2 regions of the Pantoea sp. XAF26B01_ASV70 genome follow, and region 1 is predicted to be linked to the other one. Evidence: predicted binding sites of a transcription regulator. Region 1 holds the regulator's gene; the other holds the start of a gene.
What was found. The regulator PhoB, encoded in region 1, activates phosphate uptake and scavenging genes when phosphate is short. The targets are predictions, from matches to a motif close to CTGTCATAAAACTGNCNNAT.
Positions count from the first base shown of each region.

Region 1 (5,841 bases):
TCCTGCTCTGCCGTGCTGAAGGCATTTAACTGTTCTGCAATCTGCGCCAGCGATCCTTTCAGCACCTGCATCGGCTGCGCCTGTGGCACCACCAGCGGCGTGACCGATTGCAGGCCGCTGGTGGTGAGTTCCAGCAGGAAGACGCTTTTTTCTGTGCCCAGCTCGTCAAAGCTCAGCGGAATCGGTGAGCCGCTGTAGCGGATATGCTCGCTGCCCGCGACGCGCTGGGCGCGATGAATATGCCCCAGTGCGATATAGTCAGCCGCGGGAAACGCGCTGGCCGGGAAGGCATCCAGCGTCCCGATATAGATGTCGCGCACCGAATCGCTCTGGCTGACGCCGACGGTGGTGAGATGGCCGGTGGCGATAATCGGCAGTGCATGGCCCAGCGCCTGGGCGGCGGTGAATCGCTGCTGATAGTGGTGGGCGATCGCTTCCAGCAGCGAGGTCTGCTTGTCGCGTCCCGACTGACCCGCCCGGCTGCGCAGGATATCGCGCGGCCGCAGATAGGGAATCGCACACAGCAGCGCGCCCGGCTCGCCCTGGCGGGTGTTGAGCAGCAGCACATCATCCTTCTCCTGCGGGGTGGCGATCACCCGGGTATTGAGACAGGCGAGCAGCTCACGCGACTCATTCAGCGTGGCAACGGAATCGTGGTTGCCCGCCAGCACAATCAGCTGACAGCCGCTGGGCTGCAGCGCCACCACAAAGCGGTTGAACATTTCGCGGGCGTAGCTGGGCGGTGTACCGGTATCAAACAGATCGCCTGCGATGATCAACGCATCCACCTGATGCTGTTCAATCTGGATCAACAGCCAGTCGAGAAATGCCTGATGTTCGGCTGCCCGACTTTTGTTGTAGAAGAACTGCCCCAGATGCCAGTCCGCAGTATGAATGATGCGCATGATGAGTCCCTGCCGTTGTGATTCGCCCGGCGATTATACTGGCTCTGCGGCCAAAGCAAAAAATTGTCGCTGCGCTGTCATAAATGATTACCAGTGAGGTTACAGGCAGGTTATGTTTTTCATAAAAGTGTCACAAATCTGACGCATAATGGCGCCGCGAATCTCAGTGACATCCGTCATAATCAGCAGGAGTAATAATGGCTAAGCGCATTTTGGTTGTGGAGGATGAAGCCCCCATCCGTGAAATGTTGTGTTTTGTTCTGGAGCAGAACGACTATCAGCCAATCGAGGCGGAAGATTATGACAGCGCCGTTGGCAAGCTGATTGAACCCTGGCCCGATCTGATTTTGCTGGACTGGATGTTACCCGGTGGCAGCGGTATTCAGTTTATCAAACATCTGAAACGCGAGGCGATGACACGCGATATCCCGGTGATGATGCTCACCGCGCGCGGCGAAGAGGAGGATCGGGTGCGCGGCCTGGAAGTGGGTGCCGATGATTACATTACCAAACCCTTTTCACCTAAAGAGCTGATGGCGAGGATCAAAGCGGTGATGCGCCGTATTTCGCCGATGGCCGTGGAAGAGGTGATTGAGATGCAGGGGCTGAGTCTGGATCCCTCCTCACATCGCGTGATGTCCGAAACCACGCCGCTGGAGATGGGTCCGACAGAATATAAGCTGCTGCACTTCTTTATGACCCACCCGGAACGCGTTTACAGCCGCGAACAGCTGCTGAACCACGTCTGGGGCACCAATGTGTATGTGGAAGATCGTACTGTCGATGTTCACATCCGCCGTTTACGTAAAGCGCTGGAAGTGTCCGGCCACGATCGCATGGTACAAACCGTTCGCGGAACAGGGTATCGTTTCTCTGCCCGCTACTAAACGGAGCCTTTACCGTGCTGGAACGCCTCTCCTGGAAGAGATTACTGACAGAACTGCTGCTGGTCTGTCTGCCCGCAGTGCTGCTGGGCCTGCTGTTCGGCGGTCTGCCCTGGTGGCTGCTACTGAGCGTGCTGACGGTGCTGTTGTGGCATTTTCACAATCTGATGCGGCTGTCGCACTGGCTGTGGCTCGACCGCACCATGACGCCACCAGCCGGGCGTGCCAGCTGGGAACCGCTGTTTTATGGTCTTTACCAGATGCAGCTCCGCAACCGGCGGCGACGGCGTGAACTGGGCAATCTGATTAAGCGTTTCCGCAGCGGTGCCGAGTCGCTGCCGGATGCGGTGATCCTGACCACCGAAGAGGGCACCATTTTCTGGTGTAACGGCCTGGCGCAGCAGCACCTGGGTCTGCGCTGGCCGGAAGATAATGGCCAGAATATCCTCAATCTGCTCCGTTATCCGGAGTTCTCGCGCTATCTTCGCCAGCGCGATTTCGACAAGCCGCTGACGCTGGTGCTGAACAACAAACTTCATATGGAGTTCCGCGTCATGCCCTACAGCGAAGGGCAGTGGCTGCTGGTGGCGCGTGATGTCACGCAGATGCATCAGTTGGAAGGGGCGCGCCGCAACTTCTTTGCCAACGTCAGCCATGAATTGCGCACACCGCTCACGGTGCTGCAGGGCTATCTGGAGATGATGAACGACTCGGTGATGAGCGAGCCTTCGCGCAGCAAAGCGCTGCACACCATGTCGGAGCAGACGCGCCGCATGGACAGCCTGGTCAAACAGCTGCTGACGCTATCGCGCATTGAAGCCGCGCCCGCAATCGATCTGAAAGAGAAGGTCGATGTGCCGGTGATGCTGAAACTGCTGCAGCATGAGGCGGCAACGCTGAGTGGTGGCCGTCACGACATCCATTTCCATACCGATCCCCATCTGAAAGTGTTCGGCAACGATGAACAGCTGCGCAGCGCCATCTCCAATCTGGTTTACAACGCGGTAAACCACACACCGGATGGCACGCGAATTGATATCAGCTGGCTGCGCGGCAAACAGGGGGCCATTTTCCGGGTGTGCGATAACGGGCCGGGCATCGCCTCAGAACATATTCCGCGTCTTACCGAGCGTTTCTACCGGGTCGATAAAGCGCGTTCGCGTGCGACCGGCGGCAGCGGGCTGGGGCTGGCGATAGTGAAACATGCTCTGAGCCACCATAACGCCCGGCTCGATATCACCAGCGTGCCGCACAAGGAGACCTGTTTTACCTTTACGCTGCCAGCGAGGTTGATTGTCAGCAGCGTGATGCAGGAGAATGCCGTTCATTAATCGCTGCCGGATCTCCCTGATGCGCATCCTTCTTTTGTTGATCGTTACTCTGCTGCCATGCCTGGCACTGGCCCAGCCCGGCGCGCTCTCCGGCAATCTCAGCAGCGTCGGATCCGATACGCTGGGTTATCTGATGACGCTGTGGGGCGAAGATTTCAGTCGCCAGGCGCCGGGCGTCAATGTCCAGGTTCAGGCCTCCGGCTCTTCTACTGCGCCGACCGCGCTGGCGGCGGGTGCAGCACAACTCGGTCCGATGAGCCGCCCGATGCAGGCAGATGAACGCCAGGCCTTTGAGGCGCGCTACGGCTATCCGCCGCTGGCGGTTCCGGTGGCTATGGATGCGCTGGTGGTAGTGGTGAATCAGCGCAATCCGCTACAGCAGATTGAACCGCGTCAGCTCGATGCCATCTTCTCGATTACCCGTCTGTGTGGCGCACACAGCGTGCCGCTGCGCTGGGGCGATCTCGGCTTAACTGGCGCGCAGTGGAGTAAACGGCCGATTCAGCGCTATGGACGTAACTCCGCCTCCGGCACCTGGGGTTTCTTCAAGCAGCAGGCGCTGTGCAAAGGTGATTTTCGCAGCGACGTGGCGGAGTTTCCCGGCTCGGCCGCAGTGGTGCAGGCGGTGGCCGGTAATTCTCGCAGCATCGGCTACGCCAGTTTTGGCTTTCATCTCAGCGGCGTAAAAATGCTGGCGGTGATGAATGATCAGGGGCAGGCGATTACCCCGGATGCCGAGGCCATCCGCAGTGGCCGTTATCCCTGGGCGCGCCCGCTCTATCTCTATGTGAATAAAGCGCCCGGCAAACCTTTGCCGCCGCTAGTGGCCGCGTTTCTGCAGCAGGTACTTTCAGCGCAGGGACAGCGGCGGGTCAGTGAAGCGGGCTATCTGCCGCTCTCTGACAGTCAGATGACGCAGGCGCGCGCCGCGCTGCGTTAATCCCCCGAACGTGAATTTTTTTCATCATCACTGAATTTTCTTCAGTTGCAGAAGCAAGCCGCTCATGCCACTCTGTGTTCAGACATGTAGCCATCCAGATGGCTATTTATATCAGGATGCAACTATTTCCTGCCGTCATTACCGGCAGGGGAGACAGGAGTGATCATGCAAAGAGAAACCGCCCCGTTCCGTGCCGATACCGTTGGCAGCTTTCTGCGTCCCGCCGCCATTAAGCAGGCGCGCGAACAGTTTGCAGCCGGAGAGATCGATGCGGCGGCCCTGCGTCAGGTTGAAGATGAGGCGATTCGCGATGTGGTGGCGAAACAGCGGGAAAACGGTCTGAAATTGGTCACTGATGGCGAGTTTCGTCGCGGCTGGTGGCACTTCGACTTCTTCTATGGCCTGAATGGCGTAGAGCGCTATGAAGCGGAGCAGGGCATTCAGTTTAATGGCGTGCAGACCAAAGCGCATGGCGTGAAAGTGGTGAGCAAACTCGGTTTCCCGGCGGATCATCCGATGCTGGCGCATTTCCGCTTCCTGCAGAGTATTGCCGGTGATACGGTGCCGAAGATGACCATTCCCAGCCCCAGCGTGCTGCACTTCCGTGGTGGCCGCAAGGTGATCGACGCGGAAGTCTATCCCGATCTGGCGGACTACTTCGACGATCTGGCGCAGACCTACAAAGCAGCTATTCAGGCGTTTTATGACGCGGGCTGCCGCTATCTGCAACTGGATGATACCGTCTGGGCTTACCTCTGTTCTGAGGATCAGAAGCGCGATATCCGGGCGCGTGGCGACGATCCTGACCAGCTGGCACAGACTTATGCTCAGGTGTTGAATAAAGCGCTGGAAGGTAAACCTGCCGATCTGACCGTGGGTCTGCATGTCTGTCGCGGCAACTTCCGCTCAACCTGGATCTCTGAAGGCGGCTATGGGCCGGTCGCAGAAATCCTGTTCGGCAGCGTCAACGTGGATGCCTTCTTCCTGGAGTATGACAACGCCCGTTCCGGCGGCTTTGAGCCACTGCGTTACATTAAGCCAGGTCATCAGCAGGTGGTTCTGGGTCTGATTACGACCAAAGTGGGAGAACTGGAAGATCCGGAGCAGGTGAAAACCCGGCTGGAAGAGGCGGCGCAGTATGTCAGTCTGGATCAGATCTGCCTCAGTCCGCAGTGTGGTTTTGCCTCAACCGAAGAGGGCAACAGCCTGACCGAGACGCAGCAGTGGCAGAAGATTCGCTTAGTGGTCGATATCGCAAATCAGGTCTGGTAGTGCTGTAACGTTGTGCAGACAGGCGCGTAAAACGCGCCTTTTGTGTATCTTCAGGCCCGTTTATGCGGGGATTTCTCGCGCTCTGTCTATTATTTAGGCACATCATCTTGTGTGCCTGCTGCAAAAATTAACGCTATCCACTGCCTTTTGAAAAAATGGCGGCATAACCTTCTGGTTTTCCGATCCCGTATTGCCTTTCACCGCTATAAACGTTTTACTTAGCGCCGTTGTCGATCCATCCCTCTGTGAACAGAATAAAAGCAGCTTAAATCACCTGCGCTTTACCCTGCGACGAGCATAATGCGCTGACATTGTCAGCCTGGTCGTGGTTTACACGCAGCGAGGGGACAACACTAACCCAACTTCCACCGCAACATCAGTGACAGGCCGTATGACACATCGTTTAACTTCGAAGGACATTCTCGCGCTGGGCTTTATGACATTCGCCCTGTTTGTTGGCGCGGGCAACATCATTTTCCCGCCCATGGTCGGTATTCAGTCTGGCGAAC
Region 1 covers NZ_CM137251.1:3,248,562-3,254,402, reverse strand. Annotated here, with positions in the region: gene sbcD (exonuclease subunit SbcD) at 1-905, opposite strand, end outside; gene phoB (phosphate response regulator transcription factor PhoB) at 1,103-1,792, shown strand; gene phoR (phosphate regulon sensor histidine kinase PhoR) at 1,807-3,120, shown strand; gene ACX8ZY_RS15400 (PstS family phosphate ABC transporter substrate-binding protein) at 3,140-4,060, shown strand; gene ACX8ZY_RS15395 (cobalamin-independent methionine synthase II family protein) at 4,226-5,332, shown strand; gene brnQ (branched-chain amino acid transporter carrier protein BrnQ) at 5,724-5,841, shown strand, end outside.

Region 2 (5,841 bases), 1.2 Mb from region 1:
GCTGCTGGATCTGGCTAACCGTCAGGCGGGCAATCTGGCCTATGGTCAGCAGCGTCGGCTGGAGATTGCGCGCTGTATGGTGACGCGCCCGGAAATCCTGATGCTGGATGAACCGGCAGCGGGCCTTAACCCCAAAGAGACCCATGAGCTGGATGCGCTGATTGCGGAACTGCGTGGCGAACACAAGGTGTCGGTGCTGCTGATTGAACATGATATGAAGCTGGTGATGGGGATTTCTGACCGTATTTATGTGGTCAATCAGGGAACGCCGCTGGCTAACGGAACGCCGGAAGAGATTCGTAATAACCCGGATGTCATTCGTGCCTATTTAGGAGAGGCCTGAGATGGCAAATGCGATGTTAACCATTGAGAACGTCAGCGCCCACTACGGCAAAATTCAGGCGCTGCACAACGTCAGTCTCTATATCAATCAGGGCGAAATCGTCACCCTGATTGGCGCTAACGGTGCAGGAAAAACCACGCTGCTGGGTACGCTATGCGGCGAGCCGCGCGCGACGCAGGGCACCATTACCTTTGATGGCAAAACCATTACCGACTGGCAAACCTCACGCATTATGCGTGAAGCGATCGCCATCGTGCCGGAAGGCCGACGGGTCTTTTCGCGCATGACGGTAGAAGAGAACCTGGCGATGGGGGGCTTTTTTGCCAGCCGTCCGGACTACCTGACGCGGATCAAGCGCGTTTATGAACTCTTCCCGCGGCTGGAGGAGCGTAAAATCCAGCGCGCCGGGACGATGTCGGGCGGTGAACAGCAGATGCTGGCGATTGGTCGTGCGCTGATGAGCCAGCCGCGCCTGCTGTTGCTGGATGAGCCGTCTCTGGGACTGGCACCGATCATTATTCAGCAAATCTTCGACACCATTGAGCAGCTGCGCAGCGAGGGGATGACGATTTTCCTGGTGGAGCAGAATGCGAATCAGGCGCTGAAGCTGGCGGATAGGGGCTATGTGCTGGAGAACGGGCATGTGGTGCTTGAAGACACAGGTTCAGCACTCCTTTCCAACGAAGCCGTCCGCAGTGCTTACTTAGGTGCCTGATGGGGCACGGCCTGGCTTACTTGCCATTTCGACACCGGGCAGTGCTCGTAATCCTCACGTATATATATACGCTCCGGTTACTGCGCGCTTTGGTACACAGGCCTGGCTTACTGGTCAGGTTGCGGTTGGGCAGTGCTCGCCATCCTCACGTACTACGTGTACGCTCCGGTGGCTGCGCGCTGTCCGCCCGCAACCTGCCTGCGCCGCCGACGGCCTTCAAAATGGGTGTGTGATGCGGCGCAGACGGCCTTGAGTGTCGGTGTAGAGGGGCCGCCATCGCCTTTTGCATTTGGTGAGGTAGAATCCGCTGCGGGCTTTTTTACTGCCCAGCCGCTCTGCAAATTATGTAACCAAAACCTGGCAGCGGTGCCGCGTTACCGCTGCGCTGCCAGACTCCTCTTTTGCGCATACCGGTCTGTCACCCGGCTGTCATCTTTCTGTTATTAATCCTTCATTTCCCCGTGTCATGTTACTTCGCGAAACAGAAATCCGTGATTTCACGCGTATTTACCTGCACAGGAAAATTCTATGTCCGTCGTTACCTTTCGTCGTAGCCTGATGAGCGTGCTGCTCGGTCTGACGCTCAGCAGCCATGCCATGGCCGCCACTGAGATCCCTTTCTGGCACTCTATGGAAGGCGAGCTAGGCAAAGAAGTGGATTCGCTGGCACAGCGTTTTAACCAGACGCATCCCGATTACAAAATTGTTCCGACCTACAAAGGTAACTACGAGCAGAGCCTGGCAGCAGGAATTGCGGCAATGCGCAGCGGCAAAGCCCCTGCGGTGCTGCAGGTTTATGAAGTCGGTACGGCGACCATGATGGCCTCGCAGGCGATTGTGCCGGTGCATCAGGTCTTCAAAGACGCCGGAATCCCCTTTGATGAAAAGCAGTTCGTGCCAACTGTGGCGGGCTACTACAGCGACAGCAAAGGTCAGCTGATCTCTCAGCCGTTCAACAGCTCGACGCCAGTGCTCTACTACAACAAAGACGCCTTTAAAAAAGCGGGTCTGAACCCGGACCAGCCGCCGAAAACCTGGCAGGAGCTGGCGACGGATGCCGCTGCACTGCGCAAATCGGGCATGAGCTGTGGCTACGCCAGCGGCTGGCAGGGCTGGATCCAGATTGAAAACTTCAGCGCCTGGCACGCTCTGCCGGTAGCGACCAAAAACAACGGGTTTGACGGACTTGATGCGGTGCTGGAGTTCAACAAACCGGTACTGGTTCGTCATATCGAGCTGCTGGAAGCGATGAACAAGAAAGGGGACTTCACCTACTTTGGCCGCAAAGATGAGTCCACCGCCAAGTTCTACAACGGCGACTGCGGTATCACCACTGCCTCATCGGGTTCGCTGGCTGATATCCGTCATTACGCCAAATTCAACTTCGGTGTTGGCATGATGCCGTATGACGAGACCGTGCCGAATGCGCCGCAGAACGCCCTGATCGGTGGTGCCAGCCTGTGGGTGATGAAAGGCAAAGATGCGACAACCTACAAAGGCGTGGCTGAGTTTATGCAGTTCCTCGCTAAACCGGAAATCGCCGCGGAATGGCACCAGAAAACCGGCTATCTGCCGATTACCACCGCCGCCTACGAGCTGACTAAACAGCAGGGCTTCTACGATAAGAATCCGGGTGCGGATATCGCTACCCGTCAGATGATGAACAAGCCGCCACTGCCGTTCACCAAAGGCATGCGTCTGGGCAACATGCCGCAGATTCGTACCGTGATCGACGAAGAGCTGGAAAGCGTCTGGACCGGCAAGCAGTCGCCGCAGAACGCGATGGATAACGCAGTGAAACGCGGTAACGAGTTGCTGCGCCGCTTCCAGCAGCAGGTGAAGTAATCTCTCCTTGCGGGCCAGCTCAGGCTGGCCCCTCTCTCTGACGCCAGGTACGCCATGTCTTCATCTCGTCCGGTCTTTCGCACCAGTCTGTTGCCCTATCTTCTGGTGCTGCCGCAACTGCTGATTACCGCCATCTTCTTTCTCTGGCCTGCCGGTGAAGCGCTGTGGTACTCGCTGCAAAGCCTCGATCCTTTTGGCATCTCCAGCAGCTTTGTCGGGCTGGAAAATTTCAGACGCCTGTTTGCCGATCCTTACTATCTGGATTCGTTCTGGACCACCATAAAATTCAGCGGCATGGTCACGGTGTTCGGCATGGTCTTTTCGCTGCTGCTGGCGGCGCTGGTGGATTATGTGGTGCGGCTGCGCCGTCTCTATCAGACGCTGTTGCTGCTGCCCTACGCCGTTGCGCCTGTCGTGGCCGCGGTACTGTGGATGTTCCTGTTTAATCCGGGCCTGGGCCTGTTCAGCTATCTGCTGAACCACATCGGCTACAACTGGAACTATGCGCAAAACAGCGGTCAGGCGATGTTCCTGATTGTGCTGGCATCGATCTGGCAGCAGATGAGCTACAACTTCCTGTTCTTCTTCGCCGCACTGCAATCGATCCCCAAATCGCTGGTGGAAGCCGCCGCCATTGACGGTGCCGGACCGGTGCGTCGCTTCTTCAACCTCTCGCTGCCGCTGATTACGCCGGTCAGCTTCTTCCTGCTGGTGGTGAATCTGATCTACGCCTTCTTCGATACCTTCCCGGTGATCGATGCCGCCACCGGCGGCGGGCCGGTGCAGGCGACCACCACGCTGATCTACAAAATCTATCGCGAAGGCTTTACCGGTCTGGATCTCTCCTCGTCCGCTGCGCAGTCGGTGGTGCTGATGCTGCTGGTCATCGGGCTGACGGTGCTCCAGTTCCGCTTTGTTGAACGTAAGGTGCAATACCAATGATTGAGAATCGACGCGGGCTGGATCTCTTCAGCCACATCGTGCTGGTGCTGGGCGTGCTCACCATCCTGTTTCCGCTCTATGTCGCCTTTGTGGCGGCGACGCTGGATAACGAAGCGGTCTATCAGGTGCCGATGACGCTGGTGCCCGGCACGCACCTGTGGGAGAACATCTCGCGCATCTGGACGCATGGCGTCAACGGCAACGGGCCGGCGTTTGGCCTGATGCTGCTCAACAGCATGATCATGGCGCTGGGCATCACCTTCGGCAAAATCACGGTGTCGATGCTGTCGGCGTTTGCGCTGGTCTGGTTTCGCTTTCCGCTGCGCACGCTCTTTTTCTGGCTGATCTTCATCACCCTGATGCTGCCGGTAGAGGTGCGTATCTTCCCGACGGTGCAGGTGATCGCCGATCTCAACCTGCTCGACAGCTACAGCGGATTAACCCTGCCGCTGATGGCCTCGGCCACCGCCACTTTCCTGTTCCGCCAGTTCTTTATGTCGCTGCCGGATGAGCTGGTGGAGGCGGCACGCATCGACGGTGCCAGCGCGATGCGCTTCTTTATCGACATTGTTCTGCCGCTGTCGAAAACCAATCTGGCGGCGCTGTTTGTGATCACCTTTATCTACGGCTGGAACCAGTACCTGTGGCCGCTGCTGATCATCAATGACGCCAGCCTCGGCACGGCGGTGGCGGGGATTAAAAGCATGATCTCCTCCAGCGGATCGCCGACCCAGTGGAATGAAGTGATGGCGGCAATGTTATTAACCCTGATCCCACCATTGGTGGTGGTGTTAGTCATGCAGCGTGCCTTTGTGCGCGGTCTGGTTGAGAGTGAGAAATAAGATGGCAGGCGTAACCCTTCAGGCAGTAACCAAATCCTACGATGGCAAAAATCAGATCATTCAGCCGCTGAATGTCACCATCAATGACGGCGAATTTATGGTGATGGTCGGACCATCCGGCTGCGGTAAATCGACCCTGCTGCGCATGGTGGCCGGACTGGAGCGCGTCAGCTCCGGCGATATCTATATCGACGACCGGCGCGTTACTCAGGAAGAGCCAAAAGATCGCGGGATTGCAATGGTGTTCCAGAACTACGCGCTCTATCCCCATATGTCGGTGGAGGAGAACATGGCCTATGGCCTGAAAATCCGTGGCATGGGCAAAGAGCAGGTCCGCCAGCGGGTGCTCGACGCGGCGCGCAGTCTGGAGCTGGATCATCTGCTGATGCGTCGGCCTCGCGAACTCTCCGGCGGACAGCGGCAGCGCGTGGCGATGGGCCGCGCGATCGTGCGTGAACCGGCAGTTTTTCTGTTTGATGAGCCGCTCTCCAACCTTGATGCCCGTCTGCGGGTGCAGATGCGGCTGGAACTGCAGCAGCTGCATCGCCGCTTACAGACCACCAGCCTCTATGTCACCCACGATCAGGTGGAGGCGATGACGCTGGCGCAGCGGGTGATGGTGATGAACAAAGGGGTGGTCGAGCAGCTTGGCACGCCGGTCGAGGTGTATGAGCGTCCCGCCAGCCAGTTCGTTGCCTCGTTTATTGGCGCGCCCGCCATGAATCTGCTGAAAGGGCAGTTCAGCAGCGATGGATCGCGCTTTGACCTCGACGCCTCGCACGCTCTGCCGCTCAGCGACAGTAAAGCGAAATGGGCTAACCGGCCGGTGGTGCTGGGTATCCGGCCAGAGCACATCCGGCTCAGTAGCCGCGAGCAGGGCGGCGTGCCGCTGCGGGTCGATACGCTGGAGATGCTGGGGGCTGATAATCTGGCACATGGCCGCATCGGTGACACGCCACTGGTGGTACGCTTAGCCCACAGTGAACGCCCGCAGCCAGGCAGTACGCTGTGGCTGCATCTGCCGTCAGATGCGTTACACTTCTTCGATTCAACCCATGGAAAGCGTCTGGAATGAGCACACAACACTGGCCCTATCCCCACATCGTCGCCCATCGCGGCGGCGGTAAACTGGCACCGGAAAATACGCTGGCGGC
Region 2 covers NZ_CM137251.1:332,190-338,030, forward strand. Annotated here, with positions in the region: gene livG (high-affinity branched-chain amino acid ABC transporter ATP-binding protein LivG) at 1-343, shown strand, start outside; gene livF (high-affinity branched-chain amino acid ABC transporter ATP-binding protein LivF) at 345-1,058, shown strand; gene ugpB (sn-glycerol-3-phosphate ABC transporter substrate-binding protein UgpB) at 1,587-2,903, shown strand; gene ugpA (sn-glycerol-3-phosphate ABC transporter permease UgpA) at 2,958-3,845, shown strand; gene ugpE (sn-glycerol-3-phosphate ABC transporter permease UgpE) at 3,842-4,687, shown strand; gene ACX8ZY_RS01555 (sn-glycerol-3-phosphate import ATP-binding protein UgpC) at 4,689-5,762, shown strand; gene ugpQ (glycerophosphodiester phosphodiesterase) at 5,759-5,841, shown strand, end outside.
Region 2: the regulator PhoB is predicted to act here: its motif matches at 1,474-1,493, upstream of ugpB (sn-glycerol-3-phosphate ABC transporter substrate-binding protein UgpB).